Regions from separate parts of the Cedecea sp. Ae19-4 genome, predicted to be linked through region 1. Evidence: predicted binding sites of a transcription regulator. Region 1 holds the regulator's gene; each other region holds the start of a gene.
What was found. The regulator CRP, encoded in region 1, controls carbon source genes, mostly activating them, when cyclic AMP is high. The targets are predictions, from matches to a motif close to ATGTGANNNNNNTCACAT.

Region 1 (3,981 bases):
ATGGCAAAACAGGGCGCTGCCTGCACGCTGAAAGCCGGCGTGATTGTTTCCGCCCCGCTGATGCTTGAGCAGTGTTGCTACCACATGGAGCAGGGCTTCTCGCGCGTCTATCAGCATTACCTGCTGAATCTGCTGAAGAAAAATGCCGCCCGTAAGCTGAAGAGCTACCCTGGCTCGCTGCCAATCGACCTCCGCAAGCTGAAAAACCTGCGCCGCATTCGCGAGTTCGATGACTTAATTACCTCGAAGATCCATGGCTTTGCCGACGCGCTGGACTACTATCGCCAGTGCAGCGCCATGCCGCTTTTACCGGAAATTGCCGCTCCGACGCTGATTATTCACGCCAAAGACGACCCGTTTATGGATCACCACGTCATCCCGGATCGCGAAACGCTGCCGCCCAATATCCACTACCAGCTCACGACTTACGGCGGCCACGTTGGCTTTGTCGGCGGGACTCTGCTGCGCCCACAGATGTGGCTTGAGCAGCGCATTCCCGACTGGCTAACCCGCTTCCTGGACCACTGAAATGATCATTCCCTGGCAAGATCTCGACCCTGAAACGCTCGACAATTTGATTGAATCTTTTGTATTACGGGAAGGCACCGATTATGGTGAGCAGGAGCGCTCGCTGACGCAAAAAGTCGCCGACGTGAAGCGCCAGTTACAAAGCGGCGAGGCCGTGCTGGTTTGGTCTGAACTCCATGAAACGGTGAACATTATGCCGCGCGGGCAGTTTCGCGGCTGACCGCTGACTGGCAGGGTGATCTATACTGGCTGAAAAGTATAACAAGCAGATACAGATCTCTTTTCCGATCCCTCACGGAGTTTTCACCCTATGTCAGCCAAACACCCGGTTATTGCGGTCACAGGTTCCAGCGGCGCCGGCACCACGACCACCAGTCTCGCTTTCCGCAAGATTTTCCAACAGCTCAACCTGCGCGCCGCTGAAGTTGAAGGCGACAGTTTCCACCGCTATACCCGCCCGGAAATGGACATGGCTATCCGCAAAGCACGCGATGCTGGCCGCCATATTAGTTACTTTGGGCCAGACGCCAACGACTTCGGGTTACTGGAACGAACCTTTATCGAATACGGCCAGACCGGCAAAGGGCAAGCGCGTAAATACCTGCATACCTACGATGAAGCGGTGCCGTGGAACCAGGTGCCGGGCACTTTTACGCCCTGGCAGCCGCTCCCGGAGCCCACTGACGTCCTGTTTTACGAAGGCCTGCACGGCGGTGTAGTCACCCCTCAACATAACGTCGCCGACTGCGTCGATTTACTGGTAGGCGTGGTGCCCATCGTTAACCTGGAATGGATTCAGAAACTGGTGCGCGATACCAGCGAACGCGGCCATTCACGGGAAGCGGTGATGGATTCCGTAGTGCGCTCCATGGACGATTACATCAACTTCATTACGCCGCAGTTCTCACGTACCCATATCAACTTCCAGCGCGTTCCGACGGTAGACACCTCTAACCCGTTTGCCGCGCGAGCCATTCCGTCGCTGGACGAAAGCTTCGTGGTCATTCACTTCCGTGGGCTGGACGACATCGACTTCCCTTATCTGCTGGCGATGTTGCAGGGGTCGTTTATCTCCCACATCAATACATTGGTGGTACCGGGCGGGAAAATGGGGCTGGCGATGGAGCTGATCATGGCCCCGCTGGTGCAGCGGCTGGCGGAAGGCAGGAAAATTGCCTGATGGCGTAAGGGCGGTCTGTATACCGCCCTTTTCTACTTAGGCTTCAATAATTTCGTAGCTGTGGCTAATCTCTGCGGCTTTCTCCAGCATCAACGTCACCGAGCAATATTTCTCTGCGGTCAGCTCAACGGCGCGGGCAACCGCACTTTCTTTCAGCTCTTTCCCGGTCACAACAAAATGCAAATGAATGCGGGTAAACAGACGAGGTGCTTCTTCACGACGTTCGGAAGTCAGTTTCACCTCACAATTCGTCACATCATGGCGGCCTTTTTGCAGAATCGACACCACGTCAATTGAGCTACAACCGCCCGCGGCCATCAGCAGCATTTCCATCGGGCTTGGCGCTTTATCCCCGGAGTTCCCGTCCATCAGAACTTGGTGGCCAGAAGCGGATTCGCCGAGGAAGGTCATGCCTTCCACCCATTTAACACGTGCCTGCATTTTACCTACTCCCGTAATAAAAATTTCTTTCAGATTACGCGTCTACGTGAAAACTGGCAACGTAAGGCGATCCAGGTCATGCTGAAACGAGACAATACAAGACACTAACCAAAAGCTATGCTAAAACAATCCGGATGCTGCTGCGATACAGAGACGTTTATGCCGTAAGCAGAGGAAACGACTAATTACAGGCCGCAGGGTTAACCTGCCCGCCAGCTCCCAGGGCTTGGGAAAATTTCACGATTGCAACGCCAGACAAGAGGTTCCGCGTCTTGTCTTTGGTAGCCAGTTTATAACAGAGGATAACCGCGCATGGTGCTTGGCAAACCGCAAACAGACCCGACTCTCGAATGGTTCTTGTCTCATTGCCACATTCATAAGTATCCGTCGAAGAGCACGCTGATTCACCAGGGTGAAAAGGCGGAGACGCTGTACTACATCGTCAAAGGCTCCGTAGCTGTTCTGATTAAAGATGAAGAAGGCAAGGAGATGATCCTTTCTTATCTGAATCAGGGTGATTTCATTGGTGAATTAGGTTTGTTCGAAGAAGGCCAGGAGCGTAGCGCCTGGGTTCGCGCCAAGTCAGCCTGTGAAGTAGCTGAAATTTCCTATAAAAAATTCCGTCAGCTGATTCAGGTCAACCCGGACATCCTGATGCGCCTTTCTTCCCAGATGGCGCGCCGCCTGCAGGTAACTTCTGAGAAAGTAGGCAACCTCGCCTTCCTCGACGTGACCGGCCGCATTGCTCAGACGCTGCTGAACCTGGCTAAACAGCCGGATGCCATGACCCACCCGGACGGGATGCAAATCAAAATCACCCGCCAGGAAATCGGTCAGATCGTGGGCTGCTCCCGCGAAACCGTTGGCCGTATTCTGAAAATGCTGGAAGATCAGAACCTCATTTCCGCCCACGGTAAAACGATTGTCGTTTACGGCACCCGTTAATTAGCCCTTATAAAGGCGTGTCGCTTCGGTAACACGCCTTTTTTGTCTCTACAATTCAGGCTATGTGGAAGAGATTAATTTACCACCCGGAAGTTAACTACGCGCTGCGGCAAACGCTGGTGCTGTGTCTTCCCGTGGCTGTCGGCCTGCTGCTTGGCAACCTGCAAAACGGTCTGCTCTTCTCGTTAGTTCCCGCCTGCTGCAACATTGCCGGGCTGGACACGCCGCACAAGCGCTTCTTCAAACGATTGATCATCGGCGGCAGCCTGTTCGCTCTCAGCAGCCTTATCCTGCAGCTTCTGCTGCTTTACACCCACATCCCGCTCCCGGCGATATTGATCGTCATGGCTCTGCTGCTCGGCGTGACGGCAGAAATCAGCTCACTTCACGCCCGTCTGCTGCCCGCATCGCTGATCGCCGCTATTTTTACGCTCAGCATGGCCGGGAATATGCCGATCTGGAAGCCCATGGTACTCTATATCTTCGGCACCATCTGGTACGGCGCCTTCAACTGGTTCTGGTTCCGGCTATGGCGTGAACAACCGCTCAGGGAGTCGCTCAGCCTGCTGTACCGCCAGTTGGCAGATTACTGCGAAGCAAAGTACAGCCTGCTGACCCAGCATACCGACCCGGAAAAAGCGCTGCCGCCGCTGCTGGCCCGCCAGCAAAAAGCCGTCGACCTGATCACTACCTGCTACCAGCAGCTGCATATGCTATCGGCCAACCAGCAAAACGGCTACAAGCGTCTGTTACGCGCTTTCCAGGTTGCGCTGGATCTGCAGGAACACATTTCGGTTAGCCTGCATCAGCCTGAAGAGGTGCAAAAACTGGTCGAGCAAAGCCATGCGGAAGCCGTGATCCGCTGGAATGCTCAAACCATCGCCGCG
Region 2 (3,981 bases), on a different contig from region 1:
GCCGCGCTGGCATCCGCGCTGGGTGAATATTTTGAACGTCTGTCGACTAACTACTTCTTCGCCGACTTCTGGCTGGGCGATACGATTGCGAACGGCCCGTTCGTGCATTACCCGAACGAGAAATGGTTCCCGCTGCCGGAAGATGACCAACTGCCTGAGGGCATCCTCGACGATCGTCTGCGCGCTTTCTACGACCCGGAAAACGAAGTCGGCGCCGGGATGCTGATCGATCTGCAGTCCGGGAACGAAGAGCGCGGTATTTGTGCTCTGCCGTTCACCCGCCAGTCAGACCTGCAAACTGTTTATATCCCGATGAACATCATTGGTAACCTGTACGTCTCCAACGGCATGTCTGCGGGCAACACGGCTAATGAAGCACGGGTCCAGGGTCTGTCTGAAGTCTTCGAGCGTCATATCAAAAACCGCATTATCGCAGAAAGCATCAGCCTGCCAGAGATCCCACAGGATGTGCTGGCCCGCTATCCGGGCGTAGTGGAGTCCATTAAAACGCTTGAAGCTGAAGGCTTCCCTATTTTTGCGTACGACGGTTCTCTGGGCGGTAAGTACCCGGTTATCTGCGTCGTGCTGTTCAATCCGGCCAACGGAACCTGTTTCGCTTCCTTCGGCGCGCACCCTGATTTTGGCGTAGCGCTGGAGCGTACCGTCACCGAGCTGCTGCAGGGGCGCGGCCTGAAAGATCTGGATGTCTTTACGCCGCCAACCTTCGACGATGAAGAAGTCGCTGAACACGCGAACCTGGAAACACACTTCATCGATTCCAGCGGCCTGATTTCCTGGGATATGTTCAAGCAGGATGCAGATTACCCGTTTGCTGACTGGAGCTTTGCTGGCACAACGGAAGAAGAGTTCGCTACCCTGATGGCTATCTTCAAGTCGGAAGATAAAGAAGTGTATATCGCCGACTACGAGCATTTAGACGTTTACGCCTGCCGTATTATCGTCCCAGGCATGTCTGATATTTACCCTGCCGACGACCTGCTGCTGGCCAACAACAGCATGGGCAGCCACCTGCGTGAAACAATTCTTGCGCTGCCGGACAGCGAATGGGAGCAGCAAGACTACCTCGATCTGATTGCCCAACTGGACGACGAAGGCCACGATGATTTCACCCGCGTGCGTGAATTACTGGGCCTGGCTACCGGGAAAGATAACGGCTGGTACACGCTGCGCATTGGCGAACTGAAAGCCATGCTGGCGCTAGCGGGCGGCGATCTTGAGCAGGCACTGATCTGGACCGAATGGACCATGGAGTTCAACGCTTCCATCTTTAGTCCTGAGCGTGCCAACTACTACCGCTGCCTGCAAACTCTGCTTCTGTTGTCACAGGAAGAAGAGCGCGAGCCTCTGCAATACCTGAACGCTTTCGTCCGTATGTACGGGGCTGAAGCCGTGGATGCCGCCAGCGCGGCAATGAGCGGTGAAGCGGCCTTCTATGGGCTGCAGCCAGTGGATAAAGATCTGAAAGCTTTCCCGGCGCATCAGGCGCTGCTGGCCGCGTACGAAAAATTACAGCGCGCTAAAGCCAAATATTGGCAGGTAAAGTAATTTCCTGACAACTTCCTGGTGCGCACGGCACCTTGTCTGAGCTATATTACGGGGCGCTTTTTGCGCCCCTTTTTATTATTGAAACAATAATAATTTATTATGTAATTTTTTGGTTAACTTCAGGTAAATAGTTATTTTTTGACAGCGGCAATAATGTTATCAAAATATAAAAATACCCCATTATAATTAACCAATTTCGCGTAAGGGAGATTCTTAATTCAATTTTATCTATAATTATTAAAATTTATTTTTTCATTTATAATCAATAAATTAAGATGAAAAACAGGTAAAGACCTGCTTTTTCAGTGCCTATTAGCTTGGCGAGATATGATCCACATCAATTTTTACTCTATAATGCTTTGTTAGTATCTCCTCGCCGAATTAAATAAGAGAGAGTTAGTGTGAAAGCTGACAACCCTTTTGATCTAGTACTTCCACCAGCGATGGCAAAAATTGCCGAAGATGCTGGCGTCTATAAAGCAACGAAACAACCGCTAACGACCTTTTACTTAGCGATTACCGCCGGCGTCTTCATTTCGATTGCCTTCGTGTTCTACATCACCGCCACCACAGGCACATCCACGATCCCGTTTGGGATTGCCAAGCTGATTGGCGGCACATGCTTCTCACTGGGTTTAATTCTTTGCGTTATCTGCGGTGCTGACCTTTTCACCTCCACCGTGCTTATCGTCGTAGCCAAAGCCAGCGGCCGTATCACTTGGGGCCAGCTACTGCGTAACTGGGCTAACGTCTACATCGGTAACCTGATCGGTGCTCTACTCTTTGTGCTGCTGATCTGGCTGTCCGGCATGTATATGACCGCCAACGGCGCATGGGGACTGAATGTCCTGCAAACCGCAGATCATAAAATGCACCACACATTTGTTGAGGCCGTCTGCCTTGGCATTCTGGCAAACCTGATGGTGTGTCTCGCCGTCTGGATGAGCTACTCCGGCCGCAGCCTGATGGACAAAATGTTTGCTATGATCCTTCCGGTTGCCATGTTTGTTGCCAGCGGCTTTGAGCACAGCATCGCAAATATGTTCATGATCCCGATGGCTATCGTGGTTCGTGACTTTGCCAGCCCGGAATTCTGGACCGCCGTAGGGTCTTCTCCGGCAAGTTTCTCGCATCTGACCGTGCTGAACTTCATCACCGATAACCTGATTCCAGTCACCATCGGAAACATCATCGGCGGAGGTTTACTGGTTGGGTTGACATACTGGGTAATTTATCTGCGCGGTGGCGACAAGCACTAAGCTCCGTCAGTACGCAGGTTTAAGAACTCCACATTAAAGGTAGGTGTTACATGTCCGAGCAAAATGAAAAGTTAGCCACAGCCTGGGAAGGTTTTGCTAAAGGCGACTGGCAGAATGAAGTTAACGTCCGTGACTTTATTCAGAAAAACTACACCCCTTACGAGGGTGACGAGTCCTTCCTGGCAGGTGCTACCGACGCAACTACCAAACTGTGGGACAGCGTGATGGAAGGCATCAAACTGGAAAACAGCACTCACGCGCCAGTTGACTTCGATACCGACCTCGCGTCTACCATCACCGCTCACGATGCGGGCTACATCAACAAGTCCCTCGAAACTATCGTGGGTCTGCAGACCGATGCTCCTCTGAAACGTGCCATCATTCCTTTCGGCGGCATCAAAATGGTCGAAGGTTCTTGCAAAGTATACGGTCGCGAACTCGACCCAATGCTGAAAAAGATCTTCACCGAATACCGCAAAACCCACAACCAGGGCGTGTTTGACGTTTACACCAAAGACATCCTGAACTGCCGTAAATCCGGTGTTATTACCGGTCTGCCAGATGCCTATGGCCGTGGCCGTATCATCGGTGACTACCGTCGCGTTGCGCTGTACGGTATCGACTATCTGATGAAAGACAAGTTCGCTCAGTTCAACTCACTGCAAACCAAACTGGAAAACGGTGAAGATCTGGAAGCAACTATCCGTCTGCGTGAAGAAATCTCCGAACAGCACCGCGCGCTGGGTCAGATCAAAGAGATGGCCGCCAAATATGGCTACGACATCTCCGGTCCTGCTACCAACGCTCAGGAAGCTATTCAGTGGACTTACTTCGGCTACCTGGCTGCGGTTAAATCTCAGAACGGCGCTGCAATGTCCTTCGGTCGCGTATCCACCTTCCTGGATGCTTACATCGAGCGCGACATCAAAGCAGGCAAAATCAACGAGCAAGACGCTCAGGAAATGATTGACCACCTGGTCATGAAACTGCGTATGGTTCGCTTCCTGCGTACCCCTGAATATGATGAGCTGTTCTCCGGCGACCCAATCTGGGCAACCGAATCTATCGGCGGTATGGGCGTTGATGGCCGTACTCTGGTGACCAAAAACAGCTTCCGCTTCCTGAACACCCTTTACACCATGGGGCCTTCTCCGGA
Region 3 (3,981 bases), on a different contig from region 1:
ATGATGCCAATCAGCGCCGACACGAAGGCCATAAAAGGCAGAATCGTTTTCAGAACCGTGTCGATAGTGTCGCGCCCCGCCTGAAACAGCACGGCGACGGCTGAACCCATTCCCATACCGACTTTGGCCAGCAGGCCGTCGCTTTGTTCGGTGATTTTTTTGCTGGCGTCGTAGTCCCGCGCTGGCGCAGGTTTGCGTTCGGCCTGCGGTTCGCCATCGGCCCAGCTAATGTTTTCTTCCCGGACGCCTGATACGTAAATATCTTCAACGATGTACTGCGCCAGGGGGCCTGATTTGCCGGTGGCGTGGATATTGATGGTCGGGATGCGGCGTTTAGGGTAGAGCCCGCAGCGCAGCGTGCCCCCGCAGTCTATGATTGCCAGCGCAATTTCTGCCTCCGGCGGCTCGCCGTCTTTAAAACCGTCTACCGCCTGGCAGCCGGTCATTTCACTCAGCTTATCGACGATTGCCGGGCGCGTACCCGCCGTGATGTAAACGATCTTTTTGCTCGGATCGACCGGGACGATCAGCGGCCCGCCCCATCCACCCTGGCCTTTTTCAATACGAATGCTTTGAGTCATGATTTTTCCTTAGAGGCGGACCTGGCGTTCCAGCTCAATGCCCATTTTTTTCTCGAAAATCGAGGTGGTGAGATCGGTTATCCAGCCGCGGAAGAAGTTGGTAACCAGCCCAACCAGCAAATAGCTCACTGCAAGCGGGGCCAGCGGCAGGCCCAGCGTCGTTAACCCGCTGGCAATGCCCAGATAAACAAACAGTTCGCCAGGGTTGATGTGGGGAAACAAACCGTTCATCGAATGGCAGCTATACGATGCGGCGGCGTAATAGCTTGGTTTGTACTTCTCAGGCATAAAGCGCCCCAGACTTAGCGTCATCGGATTGCAGAACACGAAGGTGCCGATGCAGGGTAGCAAGAGGTAACGCGAAACGGGGTTGCCGGCGCAGCGCTGCGCCATACGTTCAATGCGGTGCTGGCCGATAAAGTTAATCAGCGCGTTCATTATCACCAGCAGGCTGATCAGCAGAGGGAGAATGCCGGTCACCATACCGGTAAAGACCTCTCCGCCTTTCTGAAACAGGCCAATAAACCACTCCGCCCCGTGGGTAATCATGTCGATCATTTCTGTCTCCTGTAGGGTTATCTGCTCACCGTTGTTCCCGGTGGTGGCTCATATTAATCATTTTGAAATGCGTAAATATGTTATTTAGATCTCATTGTGAAATATAAATCTATCAGTTTGAAAGATTATTGAGTGATGAAAGAGGTGAAAAAATGACGTTCTGATTAACGGAAGGGAAAAGGGGGCTTGATTGAGGGTTCGTTTATGCCGAGGTGTAAAACAGGAATTTACAAGGACTACTGGGTAGATTATGTTATGTTATAACGAAACAATATTGGTGCCGGTATGTCTGTTGCAGCTCCCTCTTCACTGTTTAGCCTTTCCGGGCTATTTCGCGCGGCCCTTGTCGCGCTGCTGATCCTCGGCCTGTGGGGCGCCATTCATTGGGCGGTTATCCTGCCATGATCGAACTGCAGAATCTCGAGCTGGGCTATTACGGCAACGTGGTTGTGTCGGCCCTCAGCGGCCAGTTTCAGCGCGGCAGCATGACGGCGGTGATTGGGGCGAACGGCTGCGGTAAATCGACGTTGTTAAAAACCCTGGCCGGGCTACTGCCTCCCATTTCCGGCAGCGTAAAGTTTCAGGACAATATGCGCCCGCGCATTGCCTGGCTGCCGCAGTTAGGGGAGATGGATCGGCAATTTCCCGCCACGGTTTATGACGTGGTTTGTATGGGGAGCTGGCCGGGACGCGGGCTGTTTTCCGGCCTTCGTCGCCAGCACCGTGAACGCGTGACGGAAGCGATTGAGCGCGTGGGATTAAGTGAGCATTACCTGCGGCCGATTGATGTGCTCTCAGGGGGACAGTTTCAACGCATGCTGTTTGCTCGCCTGCTGGTTCAGGACGCACCGCTGGTCCTGCTCGATGAGCCGTTCACCGGCGTGGATGCGCAGACCAGTGAATTTTTAATGGAACTGATGTGCCAGATGCACCGGGATGGCAAGACGCTTATCAGCGTGCTGCATAACAACGAGCTGGTACGCCGGCATTTTCCTGAAGTCTTGCTGCTCACCCCGGAGGGTTACCAGTGGGGTAACGCCGACGAAGCCTTAGCGCAATATGCTTCCTTTCGCCCACGCCTGGTACAAACTGCATGATTTATCACCTTTTTATTGAGCCGTTTGTGGCTTACGGCTTTATGCGCCGCGCGCTGGTGGCCTGCCTGTCGCTTTCTCTGAGTACCGTTCCGCTTGGCATTTTTCTTCTGCTTCGTCGTATGAGTCTGGTGGGTGACGCGCTTTCTCATGCCATTTTACCCGGCGTTGCCGTGGGTTATCTGGTTGCCGGTATGTCTCTGGTGGCAATGGGCATTGGTGGGTTTGTCGCTGGCGTGCTGGTGGCTTTACTTTCCGGCTGGGTTAGCGCCCGGACGCCGTTAAAAGAAGATGCCAGCTTTGCCGGATTCTACCTTGGGTCGCTGGCACTCGGCGTGACGTTGATATCATTGCGCGGTTCAAGCGTTGACCTGCTGCACCTGCTATTTGGCTCAATTCTCGCCGTGGATGGTGAGGCTATTAAGTTTGTGGGGCTCATTGCAAGCGTGACGCTGATTGCGCTGGCGCTGCTTTATCGCGGCCTGGTGCTGGAGTCGTTTGACCGCAGCTTTTTACAGGTGAACAACCGGCTGCTGCCGTCGCTGATACACGGCACGTTTTTGGCGCTGCTGGTGCTTAACCTGGTGGCCGGTTTCCAAATCCTCGGCACGTTAATGTCCGTTGGCCTGATGATGCTCCCCGCCATTGCCGCGCGCTGCTGGGCTAAGACATTGCCGGGCTCGATCGCTCTTGCCGTGGTGTGTGGCCTGATTTGTGCCTGGTTAGGGCTGGTGTGGTCTTTCTACGCCTCGTTACCTGCCGGGCCGGCCATTGTGCTTACCGCGAGCGTCGCATTCTTTATCTCAATACTTTTCGGACCGCGCAGCGTGCTTGCAGGGAGCCTGCTGCGTAGGAAATTGGCAATCATAAAGGGGGTTAAATGAAACGTTTAGGGATTGGTATTGCGCTGGCTCTGGCGCTCTCCAGCCAGATGGCTGCAGCGAAAACGCTGAATGTAGTGGCAAGTTTTACCGTGCTGGCCGACATGGCTAAGCAGGTTGGCGGCGATCACGTCAAAGTCACCAGCCTGGTGGGGCCGGATGGCGACCCGCATAGCTTTGAACCTTCGCCGAAAGACAGCGTCGCGTTGCGTAATGCGGATGTGGTGATTGTGAGCGGGCTCGGCATGGAAGGGTGGATGGATCGCCTGGTGACGGCGTCCGGCTACAAGGGCAAAGTTATCGTGGCTTCCCAGGGAATTAACACCCGCAGCATGGAAGAAGACGGTAAATCAATCACTGACCCACATGCGTGGAACAGCGCGGCAAACGGGGCAATCTACGCGGAAAATATCGCTGCAGCGCTGGTTGCTGCCGACCCACAGGATGCAGCGGCTATCCGTAAAAGCGGCGATAGCTATGCAGCTCGCCTGAAGCAGCTAGACGGCTGGGCGAAAAAACGCTTTGCGGATGTGCCGCAGGCTAAACGCAAGGTACTGACCAGCCATGATGCATTTGGCTACTTTGGCGAGGCTTACGGCGTCACGTTCCTGGCACCAGTGGGCTTTTCCACTGAAGCTCAGGCCAGCGCCAGCGACGTTGCATCTCTGATTAAACAGTTGAAAGATGAACATATCGCCACCTACTTCATCGAAAATCAGACCGACCCACGTCTGGTGAAGCAAATTGCCAGCGCGACCGGCGCTAAGCCCGGCGGTGAGCTTTATCCTGAGGCGCTTTCAGGCCCTGGCGGCCCGGCAAGTACCTACGAAAAGGCGTTCAAGCACAACGTGAACACCATCGCCAACA
Region 4 (3,981 bases), on a different contig from region 1:
GCAGATACAGGTTCAGAGAGCCAGGAATAGTCGCGCCGCCCGTGCCGACAGGAATGTTGTTTGCGGACAGGATACCGGAGAGTGCCGGTGGCAAAGCACTTGATGGTGGCAGGCTGCTCTTATAGTCGCCGTCGAAGTCAATTTTCACTTCAGAGCGGTAGGTGAAGCCGTAGCGGTTGTCTTTATCAATTTCATACAGGATCCCGGCGTTCCAGCCGAAGCCCCATTTGTCACCCTTCAGATGGGCGATTTGGGTATCTGCAGGGATAGATCCGAGCAGACCTTTATAAGCTGCTGGAACTTTTGGATTTGCCGCCAGAATTTGTGGCAGATCGCCCGCATAGCGCTCAATCTTCGCTTTAGCATAAACCGCGTCGAAACCGAGGCCGAAGCTCCAGTTGCTGTTCAGGCGGTAGGCGCCGCTCAGGTTCATGTTCAGGGTCGTCAGGTCGGTGGTACCGCCCATCGAGCCTGCTGCGTAGCTGTCATTATACTCGGTGGCCAGGCCGTAGTTAGAGGTAACGGACGCACCCCAGCCAAACTGGTCGTTGATCGGCGCCACAAAGTGCAGGTTAGGGACCCATGCGGTTGGCGCGATGTTTTTCGCATCCAGGCTTTTGCCTGACGGCGAACGGCCGGAGATATCAACGTCCGGGTCAACGAAGATAGCACCAGCGGAGAAAGAAGGGCGATCGAACATCATGATGGTAGCGGGGTTGCGGCTTGCTGAACCCGCATTATCCGCAACTGCACCTTCCCCCGAATACGCTCGGCCAAGGCCAGAGGAAGAGAACTCGTTTAATTGAAAGCCGGCGGCGTACGCCTGGGAGGAGACTATTGCCACTGCAACCGCGAGGGCTGACTTTGTAAACAGGTTTTTCTGGCTCATGACCAAAACCTCATTGATTTATTTTTATGCAAACAATGTTACATACCGTAACAGGAGCGCGAATAGTAGGGACTGATCGGGTACAGAGAAATCAGACCAGTGGCGAGAGTATAGGTCTGACCAGCGAGGATGTTGCAAGTTTGTTTCTAAAGTTTTTCATGTTTGATCTTGAAAACGGGATCTGAGTGGCAAAATTGGGGGGAACTTCTCATCAAAGCGGGGATGTTATTTGTTTTAGATCATTTTTAAGTGTGATTTCCGTCACTTGTCGGTTTTGTGAGGATTATCAACTGGAGCAGATGCAACGGCGGGCGTAAAATAGCCACAATTATTTTAACCATTCTCCTATTTTAAGCCGCATTACAGAGGAAAGCGTGATGAGTAAAAATACCGCCGATGAAACCCCGGTTTGCTGCTGCATTGATGTCGGTTCTATTATCGACAACACAGATTGCATCGCCTCCTACAGCCGTGTATTTACTAGCAAAACAGAAGCCGATGAAGTGCTGGCTGCGTTAACGGCTAAAGCCCGTGACGTTGAGTCTGAACCTTGCCAGATTACACCGCGCTACACCGAAGTCGCCGACGGCGTGCAGCTGGATATCGATTTCCAGTTTAGCTGCCAGGCTGAAACGATGATTTTCCAGCTCGGCCTGCGTTAAATTCCCGCTCTCTAATTCCCCCGTGTAAAGCGGGGGCGTTCATTTCGTTATGTAATAATTCGTGTCGCTTCTCCCATTTTTTTCGCCCGCTGGTTGGCTGGATGTGAATTTTTAGTTAAGACTGTGATCAGGTCAGACCACTTTTTGTCTGTATTCACTTTTTTTAGCAGGGGAGCGTTATGAGTCAGGCACTGCCGTTGATTACCCGCCAGGGCGATCGTATTGCCATTGTCAGTGGTTTACGCACGCCGTTTGCCCGTCAGGCCACGGCTTTTCATGGTATTCCCGCCGTCGATCTCGGCAATATGGTGGTGAGCGAGCTGATGGCCCGCAGCGAAGTGCCGCCCGAGGCGATTGAGCAACTGGTCTTTGGCCAGGTGGTACAAATGCCGGAAGCGCCAAACATTGCCCGTGAAATCGTGCTGGCGACCGGCATGAGCGTCCATACCGATGCCTACAGCGTCAGCCGTGCCTGCGCCACAAGTTTCCAGGCCGTTGCAAACGTAGCCGAAAGTTTGATGGCCGGCACCATTCGCGCCGGGATTGCAGGTGGCGCAGATTCTTCTTCCGTGCTGCCTATTGGCGTCAGCAAAAAGCTGGGCCGTACGCTGGTGGACGTGAACAAAGCGCGCACGCTTGGGCAGCGGCTGAAACTGTTTTCCAAATTACGTCCTCGCGATCTTTTGCCAGTTCCTCCCGCCGTGGCTGAATATTCTACCGGTCTGCGTATGGGGGATACCGCTGAGCAGATGGCGAAAACTCACGGCATCACTCGCGAACAGCAGGACGCGCTGGCACATCGTTCCCACGAGCGTGCCGCCCAGGCCTGGCAGGAAGGAAAGCTGGCCGATGAAGTGATGACGGCGTTTATTCCTCCCTATCGTCAGCCGTTCGCTGAAGATAACAACGTGCGTAAAGGCTCCAGCCTCGCCGATTATGCAAAACTCCGTCCGGCGTTTGACCGCAAGCACGGCACCGTGACCGCGGCTAACAGTACGCCGCTGACGGACGGCGCTGCGGCCGTGATCCTGATGACCGAATCCCGGGCAAAAGAGCTTGGCCTCAAGCCGCTCGGTTTCCTGCGCAGCTACGCGTTCACCGCCATTGATGTCTGGCAGGATATGCTGCTTGGCCCGGCGTGGGCGACGCCGCTGGCGCTTGAGCGCGCGGGCATTACGCTGAATGATTTGACCCTGTTTGATATGCACGAAGCCTTTGCCGCGCAGACGTTAGCCAACCTGAAAATGCTTTCTAGTGAAAACTTTGCCCGCAATGTGCTGGGCCGGGCTCACGCCACGGGCGAAGTCGATGACGCGAAATTTAACGTGCTGGGAGGGTCGATCGCCTACGGGCATCCGTTTGCGGCGACGGGCGCAAGGATGATTACCCAGACGCTGCATGAACTGCGTCGCCGCGGGGGAGGCTTTGGCCTCGTTACCGCGTGTGCGGCCGGTGGGCTTGGTGCGGCAATGGTTCTGGAGGTGGAGTGATGGCACAGCAAGGCGCATTCGATTTACACATCCGACTGGATAACGTTGCCGTAGTGACCATCGACGTTCCGGGCGAAAAAATGAATACCCTGAAGGCCGAATTTGGGGCGCAGGTACACAGCATTATAAAAAAACTGCGCGACAACCCGAGCGTGCAGGGGCTGGTATTTATCTCCGGCAAGCCGGACAACTTTATCGCCGGGGCCGACATCAACATGATAGGCGGCTGCAAAACGGCTGCAGAAGCGCAAGAGCTGGCGCGACAGGGGCAGCAGATCATGGCAGAAATCGCCGCGCTGCCGATCCCGGTGGTGGCCGCGATTCACGGCGCCTGCCTGGGCGGCGGCCTGGAGATGGCGCTTGCCTGCCATGTCCGCATCTGTACCGATTCACCTAAAACGCTGCTTGGCCTGCCGGAAGTGCAACTGGGCCTGCTGCCGGGCTCGGGCGGCACTCAGCGTTTACCTCGCCTGATAGGCGTCAGCAATGCGCTGGACATGATTTTGACCGGCAAGCAGCTGCGCCCGCGTCAGGCCCTGAAGCTGGGGCTGGTGGATGACGTGGTGCCCGAATCTATTTTGCTTGAGGCCGCTGTTGAGCTGGCGCTTAAAGGGCGGAAACCTTCGCGTGAACTGCCGGTAAAAGAACGCGTACTCGCCGGGCCGCTGGGGCGCTCGCTCTTGTTCAGCATGGTCAGCAAGAAGACCGAAGAGAAGACGCAGGGCAATTACCCGGCAACGGGCTGCATTATCCAGGTTATCCGCACCGGGCTGGAGCAAGGGAGCAAAAGCGGCTATGAGGCCGAAGCCAAAGCGTTTGGTGAGCTGGCCATGTCTCCCGAATCTGCCGCTTTGCGCGGCCTGTTCTTTGCCAGTACGGAGCTGAAAAAAGAGTATGGCGGTGAAGCAAAGCCCGGCAAACTAAATTCTGTCGGCGTGCT

Region 2: a site for CRP is predicted at 1,892-1,909, ahead of focA (formate transporter FocA). Genes of this name have one in related genera too.
Region 3: a site for CRP is predicted at 1,217-1,234, ahead of srlA (PTS glucitol/sorbitol transporter subunit IIC). Genes of this name have one in related genera too.
Region 4: a site for CRP is predicted at 1,139-1,156, ahead of AAIE02_RS11680 (YfcZ/YiiS family protein). Genes of this name have one in related genera too.

Annotation. Positions count from the first base shown of each region.
Region 1 covers NZ_JBCHWG010000004.1:97,156-101,136, reverse strand. Annotated here, with positions in the region: gene AAIE02_RS21505 (hydrolase) at 1-528, shown strand, start outside; gene AAIE02_RS21500 (YheU family protein) at 530-748, shown strand; gene AAIE02_RS21495 (phosphoribulokinase) at 839-1,708, shown strand; gene AAIE02_RS21490 (OsmC family protein) at 1,745-2,149, opposite strand; gene crp (cAMP-activated global transcriptional regulator CRP) at 2,462-3,094, shown strand; gene AAIE02_RS21480 (YccS/YhfK family putative transporter) at 3,157-3,981, shown strand, end outside.
Region 2 covers NZ_JBCHWG010000001.1:679,931-683,911, reverse strand. Annotated here, with positions in the region: gene ycaO (30S ribosomal protein S12 methylthiotransferase accessory factor YcaO) at 1-1,566, shown strand, start outside; gene focA (formate transporter FocA) at 1,968-2,825, shown strand; gene pflB (formate C-acetyltransferase) at 2,876-3,981, shown strand, end outside.
Region 3 covers NZ_JBCHWG010000003.1:250,297-254,277, reverse strand. Annotated here, with positions in the region: gene srlE (PTS glucitol/sorbitol transporter subunit IIB) at 1-581, opposite strand, end outside; gene srlA (PTS glucitol/sorbitol transporter subunit IIC) at 591-1,139, opposite strand; gene AAIE02_RS19135 (metal ABC transporter ATP-binding protein) at 1,541-2,236, shown strand; gene AAIE02_RS19130 (metal ABC transporter permease) at 2,233-3,117, shown strand; gene AAIE02_RS19125 (metal ABC transporter substrate-binding protein) at 3,114-3,981, shown strand, end outside.
Region 4 covers NZ_JBCHWG010000001.1:2,470,745-2,474,725, reverse strand. Annotated here, with positions in the region: gene fadL (long-chain fatty acid transporter FadL) at 1-889, opposite strand, end outside; gene AAIE02_RS11680 (YfcZ/YiiS family protein) at 1,267-1,551, shown strand; gene fadI (acetyl-CoA C-acyltransferase FadI) at 1,731-3,041, shown strand; gene fadJ (fatty acid oxidation complex subunit alpha FadJ) at 3,041-3,981, shown strand, end outside.